2 regions of the Paenibacillus sp. FSL R7-0163 genome follow, and region 1 is predicted to be linked to the other one. Evidence: riboswitches for the same ligand, from Rfam matches in the RefSeq annotation. Region 1 holds a riboswitch; the other holds the start of a gene.

Region 1 (5,103 bases):
TTTTGTTAACGGATCTGATGCCGGCACGTTTGGCGTTTCTGATCACTTGTCTTGTTGTGGGAGCCGCAGTTGTTGTTATTTATCTAGTACTGCTTATTGTGCTGGGCGTGCTGACTAAACAGGAAATCTCCAGTTATCCGCGGGCGCTGCAAAAATTATTGAATCCGCTGATGAAGTTACAGCCTGCACGTGTTCGTATGAGAGAATAGGTTTGACTTCTACCCTGCATTTTGCTTCACTTAAAGAGTAGAAAATAGACAGATATTGAAGAAGGGACTGAGTAAATCATGGACAAAATTAGTTCTCCTGCTGAATTTCAGGTAGCCATTCAATCACCTCGATTAACAGTGGCCATCTTCAAGGCTGACTGGTGCTCGGATTGCAAATTTATCGATCCTTTTATCCCAGAGGTAGAGCAGGCTTATGCAGACCGCCTTACACTGGTTGAGGTAGATGTTGATGCCGTGGGCGATGTTAGCCAAGAACAAAATATTATGGGTATTCCAAGCTTCGTCGCATATTCGGATGGACGGGAATTGGTTAGATTCGTTAATAAATTGCGCAAATCCCGTGAAGAGATTGAAAATTTCCTTGATAAAGCGGTCCAAGTGCATCAAAGCCTTCAAAAGTAATTCCTAAGGAACCACCGCTTTCGCCTGTTTGTGCAAAAGCGGTGGTTTTTTGAAATATAAGTCTGGCTGCTTCTTCATTACTAAAAACTGCGGGTGATATTTTTGACGACAAATCAGTTGAAATGGCTTAGTTATCTTACTTGCCTTATCATGTTCCTCGCTGTACTCGGAGGAGCGGTAGTGACGAAGACTGGATCGGGCTTGGAATGCGGAAATGAATGGCCGCTCTGTCATGGGAAATTAATTCCGGCTTATACTATAGGCTCGATGATTGAATACACCCATCGCTTGTTTAGCGGTTTGGCAGGGTTATTCTCACTTGCCTCGATGTTTGCTTTTTGGCGTTATGCCCGTACTCGGCGCGATTTGCTGGGCTATGCATTTATGACTTTATTATTCGTCATCGTTCAAGGTGGTATGGGAGCGCTTGCAGTAATTAAATCCCAATCTGCTGCTGTAATGGCGCTGCATATGGGTTTTTCTTTGATCGCCTTTTCGAGCGCTATGATGTTGGCTCTTGGAACCAAGAGATGGCATGAATCGCGCGAATATGATCATACGTTGGAGGCTCAAAAGAAGCCCGTAAGTAAGGCTTTTCGCAATTTAACTTGTCTTACTGCCATCTATTCTTATATTGTCGTGTATATTGGAGCCTTTGTAAGTCATACGGATTCACAGGGCGGGTGTTCGGGTTGGCCGCTTTGTAATGGAGAATGGGTTCCGGAGCTTTCCGGAGGTGTAGGTGTTGTTTTTACGCATCGGATTGCGGCTTTGCTCTTATTCATGCTTACTGCGCTGCTTGGGCATTTAGCATTTTGGAAACATAAGGATTATCCAGAGCTTAGAGCGCTAGGTGTAGCTGCAGTGCTGTTATGCTTGATGCAGGTGTTTAGTGGGGCGGCTGTGGTTTACACCCTAGATAATGAAAGATTGTACATATTTGCCGCTTTGGCTCATATTTTGCTGATTGCCAGTTTGTTTGGTGTCTTATGTTATATGAGTGTAAGAGTCTGGCAGCTAAATCGTGCGGGTAGTGTCGTGTCTGGAAAAAATGTAACGAACCCAATGATTCCACCGCCTTGGTAGAACATTCCCTCCGTGGATAGAGGCGCTTCACCCGCGGAATAATAAAGTGGAAATCGGTATATCGTGGAGCTGATTGGCCGATGCTTACGTCGCGAGTTTTGTACGAAGCAGTCCATGGAAGCAGACGCTGAACAAAACTTTAGGAGGACTGGGATATGCTGCGGGTATTACTTGGAGAGCCGCCTCGAAAGAACAGTGGTGTGTTGGCTGATGCGATGGAGAATATGGCCACTTTTGCAGCATTGCTGCGCAAGGAAATGAGTGCCCATGAGGATAATGACCATGAATACCGCAAGCTGGAGATTTGGACACGTGGACTGATTTCCTCTCTGGATGAACTGGAGCAAAGTTGGTTCGCGGCCGCTTTTTACCGGAAATTAGTGATCGCGGGTTATATGGATGATATGACACCGGTGGAACAGGGCGATTATGCACGTTATGTTTATTTTTATAAAGATGGCTTTATCCGGGTTTTCTCTCTTCTGGACAAGCTTGGGACGGTACTGAATCATTTTTATGATCTCAAAACATCCAAATTAAAAACGCACTTTTCTTACTTTACAGTGCTGCGTCAGCTTCAATTATTGAATGTGCATCCTGCATTAGCGGATCAACTGGAACAGATCAAGAACTCCTACCGCGATCCATTGGAGAATTTACGCAAGCGCAGAAATGCTGAAATTCATTATATGAATTCTGAAATGCAGGATGATCTGTGGCAGCGGCATCAAGGTCTGCATGATAAAATTCAGCTCGAGGATCTGGATAGCCATCTTGAGGATTTAAAACAATCGCTCGAAATGAACTGTAAGACATTAATCGCGGCATTCAGCTACAGCAATGAACAGCTGCGTAAGGAAATAAGCAGGGCAAAGAGCATAAAATCGTAATCGTTCAATATATTTCCTTTTGACAAAAATCGATAAACTCACTATACTTATGCTTGCATTAAAGTATGTACGATTTCAGAAAAAATATAATTTCATAACTTTATCTTATCGAGAGCGGCGGAGGGATAGGCCCGATGAAGCCCGGCAACCGATTTGTATCCAGCGCGGGAAGCGTTGTACAAATGTCATGGTGCTAATTCCTACAATGGCGCAGGTTGCGGTCGTTGGCAGATGAGAAGGCATTGTCTTAATAAACCCACAGAGCCTCTTGCGATCTGCATCGATCGTTGGAGGTTTTTTTGTATAGAATAAGTGAAATATAAAGGGGGGGCGACGAGAGTTGATTAATCTAAAAGGGATAACAAAGGTTTATGGAAAAGGGAGTAATGCGGCAACAGCGCTTTCTGGATTGAATCTGTCCATCGAGAAAGGTGAAATATTCGGAGTCATCGGGCACTCTGGAGCGGGGAAAAGTACATTGATCCGTTGCATTAATCTGTTGGAACGTCCGACAGAAGGTGAGGTCTGGGTAGACGGTGTTGAACTAACTAGCCTTAACCAAGGTCAATTACAGGAACAGCGGCGCAAGATTGGGATGATTTTTCAACATTTCAATTTGCTTTCTTCGGCGACTGTGTATGATAATATTGCCTTTCCACTGCGACTTGCAGGTACATCTAGAACAGCTATTGATACAAAAGTGAAAGATCTGCTCGCTCTAGTTGGGCTTGAAGAACATACAGATAAGTATCCTTCTCAGTTATCTGGAGGACAAAAGCAGCGGGTCGGCATCGCCCGGGCACTAGCCAGTGACCCTGATGTACTGCTGTGTGACGAGGCCACTTCTGCGCTTGATCCCCAGACAACGGACTCCATTCTTAAGCTGCTGCTCGATATTAATAAAAGATTCCATTTGACCATTGTGCTGATCACACATGAAATGCATGTAATCCAGAGCATCTGCGACCGTGTCGCGGTCATTCATGGTGGTGGGATTGTTGAGCAAGGCAAAGTTACAGAGGTATTTCTCAAGCCGCAGCATGAGGTTACACGCGATTTCATCCGCAGTGAGACACAGAATGAAGGGCCTCTTCGAGTGGCGCTTGATGCTGCTGCCGGGGATAACTCTCAAGCTGTCAAAATTACTTTTTTCGGAGAAAAAACTTACGGCTCGGCACTATCCGATGTCGTGCGTGATACGGGTGTAAGCTTTGCAATCTTACATGGTACCATCTCAACGATTAAAGATGTGCCTTATGGACAGATGATTGTGCGGTTCGAAGGGCCAGCTGAGGCGATTGCTGTAACGATCTCCAGACTAATTGCTCAAGGCCTTGATGTGGAGGTGATTTCGTAATGAATTTTGCAGATCTAAATTGGCAAGAAATGATGGATGCTACGGTTGCTACTATAAAAATGATATTTTTTTCCGGATTGTTCACAATTATTCTTGGTTTACCACTCGGAATTCTATTGTATTTATGGGGGAAATCGAATAGTATAGTAATCAGAGTAACTTACTCGGTCTTATCATTACTTGTAAATATCTTACGCTCCGTACCCTTTATCATTTTGATGGTGGCTCTCATTCCTTTCAGCAAAGCCGTTGTTGGAACCTCAATTGGTGTACTCGGTACGATTCCACCTCTGGTGATTGGTGCAGCTCCGTTTTTTGCCCGCTTGGTAGAGACGTCGTTAAGAGAGGTAGACCGCGGAGTCATCGAAGCCGCACAAGGTATGGGAGCATCGACGAACCAAATCGTTATGCGTGTTCTTTTGCCAGAAGCTCGTCCAGGTCTGCTAGCTGGAGTTACGATCACACTGGTTACACTGGTCTCCTATACAGCAATGGCTGGTATGGTTGGGGGTGGCGGATTAGGTGACTTGGCGATTCGTTACGGCTACCACCGCTATGAGACGGAGATTATGATTGTTTCTATAATATTTATTGTCGTACTGGTGCAATTGCTACAAATGGCCGGTGACCGACTCGTAAAACATTACACACGGAAATAAGGTACATCCATATATATCCTTATTCAATACAAAATATAGATTAGAGGGGGATTTACAATGAAAAAAGTACTACTTACATTTTTTAGCCTGACACTGGTTGCGGTGCTTGCGGCTTGCGGTAACAACAATGCATCTAATAATGCTGGGAGCTCGGCTGCTACAACAGCACCAAATGCAGAAGCAACAAGTGAACCTACTAAAGATCCTGTGAAACTGGTTATTGGTGCCTCACCTGTGCCTCATGCTGAAATTTTGAAGGCTATTGCTCCATTGCTTGAAAAAGATGGAATTACACTTGAAATTAAAGAATTTACTGACTATATTCAACCTAACGTGCAGCTTGATGAGAAGGAGTTAGACGCTAACTTTTTCCAACACCAACCGTATCTGGATGACCAAAACAAAAATAATAAAACAGATCTGGTCTCCGTTGCATCCGTTCACGTTGAGCCTTTTGGAGCTTATTCCAAAAAAATCAA
Region 2 (5,103 bases), 3.1 Mb from region 1:
CCCATTTTCTCAATTTCGTTGCTCTCGAATAGTCGGATGGTATCTTCCAATTGGAGACGGTCGCCCCGCAGGGCTTTATCCAAAATAAGATCTATCGCACTCATCGTTCGCATCCTCCTTTTAAACCCTTAGGGATATGGTAGATTCACAAAATCACAAGAAAAAATAACGTTGTCGTCCTTTAGAGATAACAACCGTTTCTCGTAGTAACATAAGGATAAAGTATAGTATGTAACTTATACCTTATATTTTAATAAATGAACAGTTCATTTCCTCATCGTATCACAATCTGAACAGCTTGAAAAACTTTTTACTTTCTTAGCAAGATACCATCCAGCAGAAAGAGTCCTTACATTGCTGCCTGCACCCGTTGAATCAAAATTCCCTGAGGCTGTCGGACACAGATGACGTTATTTGCAAGTTTTTAGCCTTTAGAGCATAGTTATGGACTCCAGTGATGCTATTCCATGAAAAGAGCCTCATGAAAGCTGTTTTTTAGCGCAATAGCTGCTGTGGAGTCCGTTAACATTCCAAATGTGGAATAATGCTGCGTTTAAGGTCAGCTGTGTCCAATAGCGAAAAGTCCAAAAAGAAGAGCTATCCCAGCAGCCAATTCCCGGCTTATGAGACAGCTCTATTTCATCCTCAGTCTAACACCAGTTCTAAATCAACGGTGAGATAGATCCTCGATATTTCCCAGCAATTCGGTGCCGATCTGGGTTGCCGTTACTTTTACTTCGTTTCGATTTCCGCCCGCGCAGCCTCCAAAGCATGACCCAGATCAGCAATTAGATCCTCCGCATGTTCAATGCCCACCGAGAAGCGCAGCAACCGATCATCTACACCCACCGCATTCCGAATTTCCACAGGAATGTCCGCATGCGTCTGTACTGCAGGATAGGTCATTAACGATTCAACCCCGCCGAGGCTCTCAGCGAAGGCTATAAGCCGGATATGACGAAGCAGAGGTTCTACGTATCTGGCATCTTTTAATTTGAAAGAAAAAATTCCGGTATTGCCCGAGGACTGGCGATTCTGAATTTCATATCCCGGATGATCCGGCAGGCCTGGATGGAACACTTCCGCAATCGCCGGGTGCTCTTGTAGATAGCGGGCAATTGCTAGTGCATTACTCTCGTGCCGTTCCATACGCAGAGCCAGTGTCTTCATGCCTCTCATCAGCTGATAACTGTCTGTTGGCCCAAGCACAGCGCCAATAGAGTTATGTAGAATCGCTATTTCAGCGGATAATTCAGCCCCTTTAGATACAATAAGACCAGCAAGTATATCATTGTGTCCGCCCAAATATTTGGTAGCACTATGGACTACAATATCCGCACCTAATTCCAGAGGACGCTGGAAAAATGGAGTCAGCAGTGTATTGTCTACAATTGTGAGCAGCCCATGATGACGAGCCCAAGTAGCAACGGCTGCAATATCCGTAACCATCATCAAAGGATTCGTTGGCGTTTCAATAAATATCGCCTTTGTATTTGGAAGACGGGAAGCCTCAAGCGCATCCAAATCATTCGTATCTACATAGGAAGCAGTGATTCCAAACTTGGACATAATTCGTTCCAACAAACGATAGGTCCCGCCGTAAAGATCCAGCGAAACGATCAAGTGATCGCCTTGCCCAAACAGGGTAAATATGGTTTGAATAGCCGCCATCCCAGAGCTACAGGCAAAACCTGCATCACCAGACTCCAATTCCGCAGCCGCATTCTCCAGTACGGAACGGGTCGGACTTTTGGTACGGCTATAATCGAAACCTGTGCTCTGCCCAAGCTTCGGGTGACGGAATGCCGTAGCATTATAGATAGGAAAATTAATGGCTCCGGTAGCCGGATCTTCTTGTGAACCTATTTGTGCCAGTCTGCTTTCAATCCTAAGTTTGTCGTCCATGATAAATGCCTCCTAAATTATAATGTAGCGCTGATCTTAATAAACAATCGGGTCGATATCGTAAGGTGTCTCTTGATATACATAGTAATTGAGCCAATTAGAGAATAATAAGTTGGCATGTGCACGCCACACTGCAGGAGGTGTCCGTTCTGGATCATCTTTAGGGAAATAGTGTTTCGGCAAGGCCATCTCCATGCCCCTCTCCAAATCACGATCATATTCCCATTTCAGGGATAGAGGATCGTACTCGGAATGTCCGGTCACAAATATTTGTTTGCCGTCGGTCGTAGCTACTAGATACATACCAGCTTCTTCGGATTCTGCCAGAATCTGCAGATCTGGATTGCTCTCAATATCTTCGCGGGAGACATCGGTATGACGGGAATGCGGTACATGGAATACCTCGTCAAAACCGCGCAGCAATTTAATGTTATTTTGATTAATCGTATGGGAGAATACACCAAAACATTTTTCAGGCAATGCCACTTTACGAACACCAAAATGATGATACAACCCTGCCTGTGCCGCCCAACAGATATGCATGGTCGAGGTCACATTATCCTTGCTCCATTCAAAAATCTCTTTTAGCTCTTCCCAATAGGATACTTCCTCAAACTCCATTTGCTCTACGGGTGCTCCTGTAACAATAAGGCCATCCAAACGGCGGTGGCTGATCTCGTCAAAAGTTTTGTAAAAGCTTCTCAAATGCTCAGCAGAAGTATTCTTAGAAGTATGTGAGCGTGGATGCAGCAAGGTAACATCAACTTGCAGCGGTGAATTTCCTATTAAACGCAGCAATTGAGTCTCCGTCGTTTCTTTAGTCGGCATGAGATTCAGAATAGCAATCCTTAGTGGACGGATATCCTGATGGAAAGCCAAACTATCATCCATCACAAAAATATTTTCTCCGGATAGTACTTCTTTTGCTGGTAAACTGTCGGGAATTTTAATTGGCATTGTCTTTCCACTCCTTAACTGTATTTAGGTTATGTTGTCACATCGCGGCTTTCTGAACAATAAAAAGACCTTTCTCGGAAAACGAGAAAGGTCATATCTACAGTCATATGCGCCTCTCTCATCTGCCAGAAACTTTTGGACGGGGTTTAGTCGTCAGCAAAGTTCCGCAAGAATTAGCACCGTGCGTTCACACGCCGGTTGCCGGGTTTCATAGGGCTAGTCCCTCCACCTGCTCTTGATAAGATTTAGCTGTATTCAATTAAATTTCTTTAAAATTTACTTTAAATCATGAACCTCCTTTTCGTCAAGTCCATACAATGCTGAAGTAGCCTTAAAGTAACAATAAATTTGCTTGAAAGAGGCATACTCCGTTGTTATACTAGACAAGTATTTCATACCTGAACGAAAAGAAGAGGTGAGAAGAAGAATGGAAGGCGACCCGAGCTCGCAATTAAGTGTACAAAATGAGCAACCACACAGGATAATCATCAGCTTGCCGGCGGCGGGAGCAGTTCTTCTTCATGCCCTCGAATCGTCATTCGGCCTCTTGTATTGATTGTAACGCCGGCCAAGCTGATTTTTTTCTCTGTGCTTAATTAGCAGTCCCTGGTGAAGACCCGGGGATAGAAGGAGTGGAATCAGATGAAAATCCGGCTGGTGAATGCAGGGGTTTTTACACCTATTGATGAAATTGATGAAACATTGACACCCCCAACAGAAGGGTTCTATTGGATTGATGCAGATGTGGAGGATTTGGAGCTGCTTCAGCCCCTGTTCAACCTGCATGATCTCGCTGTTGAGGATTGCCTTAGTGAAGAGGATCAACGTCCAAAGATCGAAATATACGAAAGTCATTACTTTATTGTTGTAAACAGCATCCGCTTTGATGATGAGGAAATTTTCCTGCGGGCACTCAATATATTCTTGGGCAGACATTATATTATTACTGTAACGAAACAAAAGATCCACGAGCTGCGCATCCTGAAGCCCATGTTATGGGAGCAAGAGGTTAGCGAACCAGACCAATTCCTTTACCTGCTTATCGACCTTGTCGTAGATAATTATTTCTCCGTAGGTGACCGAATTGAAGCCCGGATTGAGAAGCTTGAAGAGGATATCCTAATGCATACCAAGAAATCTCATCTGAGTGAGATTATCGGTCTGCGAAGTGAGATCTTATGGTTAAAGAAGATGCTGGGACCACAGAAAGAGGTTATCAATACCCTGAACAAAAAAGACCTCCGTCTGATTGATGATCAGCTGCAGAAGTATTTTAGCGACATTTATGAAAATGCAGTTAAAATATCCGAAACCTTTGAGACGTACCGCGATCTCATGGGCAACTTACGTGAGGCCTACCAATCCAGTATCGCCAACCGCGCCAATGAAATTATGAGAGTATTTACCGCGATTACAACGATATTCATGCCTTTGACCGTAATTACCGGAATCTATGGGATGAACTTTGATCATATGCCTGAGTTGCATACGAAATACGGCTATTTTGCCGTTATAGGTCTAATGTTGACGTTAGGCTGTGGGATGCTGTATGTATTCCGCAAGAAAGAATGGCTATGAAAATAAACGGACGAATAGGCAAGACGAAGGCCCTTTAACCCTATGGTGTAAGGAAGCCTTCGTCTTTTTGATATGAGGAAAAGCTACTAGAAACTGGTCGCCACGCCCACTTTAGGAGCTTGCTCCCGCCGGAAACGAATGCGGATCAGCCGCAGACGTTCATAATAGCTATCCAGCCCTTCTGCTGCTGAAAAATCCTCCCCATACACCTTATGCAGCACTGGCTTTAGAAAAAGATCTCCTGCCTCTACATAGGCATTCCATATCGCTTCCTGTTCATTCTGCGGCATATTTTTCAGTTCTACCTCGATCAGTTTCTCCACGCAATAACCTTCTCTTTCCAGCTCCTCTACCGCTTCAATCAGTTCGCGACGGTTCACTCCACTGTTCACCTTAAGCTGTTCTAACCCTAACCCATTCTCGATCCCTTGCAGCAGAATTCGCCGTAATCGCAGTCTTTCTAGCTGTTTCTTATATTTGACCTCTTTCTGTTTATAGAGCCAGGATACAAAAGAGTCCTCCTCAATTTCTTGGTGAACCCAATTCAAAGGAAAGGAATGCTCCCTTGCAGCCGTAGAGGTTATAGCCAACCAATCCGTGCCATATTGGGCTACCTTTCCTTCCCCTACACCAGGGATCTGCAGCAGCTCCTCTGGTGTATGC

The links. Region 1 has a riboswitch for S-adenosylmethionine ahead of NST45_RS01790 (methionine ABC transporter ATP-binding protein). Riboswitches for the same ligand answer to the same signal wherever they lie in the genome.
Region 2: another riboswitch for S-adenosylmethionine. It lies ahead of metA (homoserine O-succinyltransferase); the one in region 1 lies ahead of NST45_RS01790 (methionine ABC transporter ATP-binding protein).

What each region holds. Positions count from the first base shown of each region.
Region 1 covers NZ_CP150224.1:417,513-422,615, forward strand. The annotation lists gene NST45_RS01770 (polysaccharide biosynthesis protein) at 1-209, shown strand, start outside; gene NST45_RS01775 (thioredoxin family protein) at 288-632, shown strand; gene NST45_RS01780 (COX15/CtaA family protein) at 735-1,718, shown strand; gene NST45_RS01785 (Cthe_2314 family HEPN domain-containing protein) at 1,874-2,608, shown strand; SAM riboswitch class I at 2,711-2,846, shown strand; gene NST45_RS01790 (methionine ABC transporter ATP-binding protein) at 2,949-3,965, shown strand; gene NST45_RS01795 (methionine ABC transporter permease) at 3,965-4,624, shown strand; gene NST45_RS01800 (MetQ/NlpA family ABC transporter substrate-binding protein) at 4,682-5,103, shown strand, end outside.
Region 2 covers NZ_CP150224.1:4,223,515-4,228,617, forward strand. The annotation lists gene mqnC (cyclic dehypoxanthinyl futalosine synthase) at 1-104, opposite strand, end outside; gene NST45_RS18825 (PLP-dependent transferase) at 733-1,905, opposite strand; gene metA (homoserine O-succinyltransferase) at 1,942-2,862, opposite strand; SAM riboswitch class I at 2,978-3,107, opposite strand; gene corA (magnesium/cobalt transporter CorA) at 3,505-4,440, shown strand; gene NST45_RS18840 (HRDC domain-containing protein) at 4,527-5,103, opposite strand, start outside.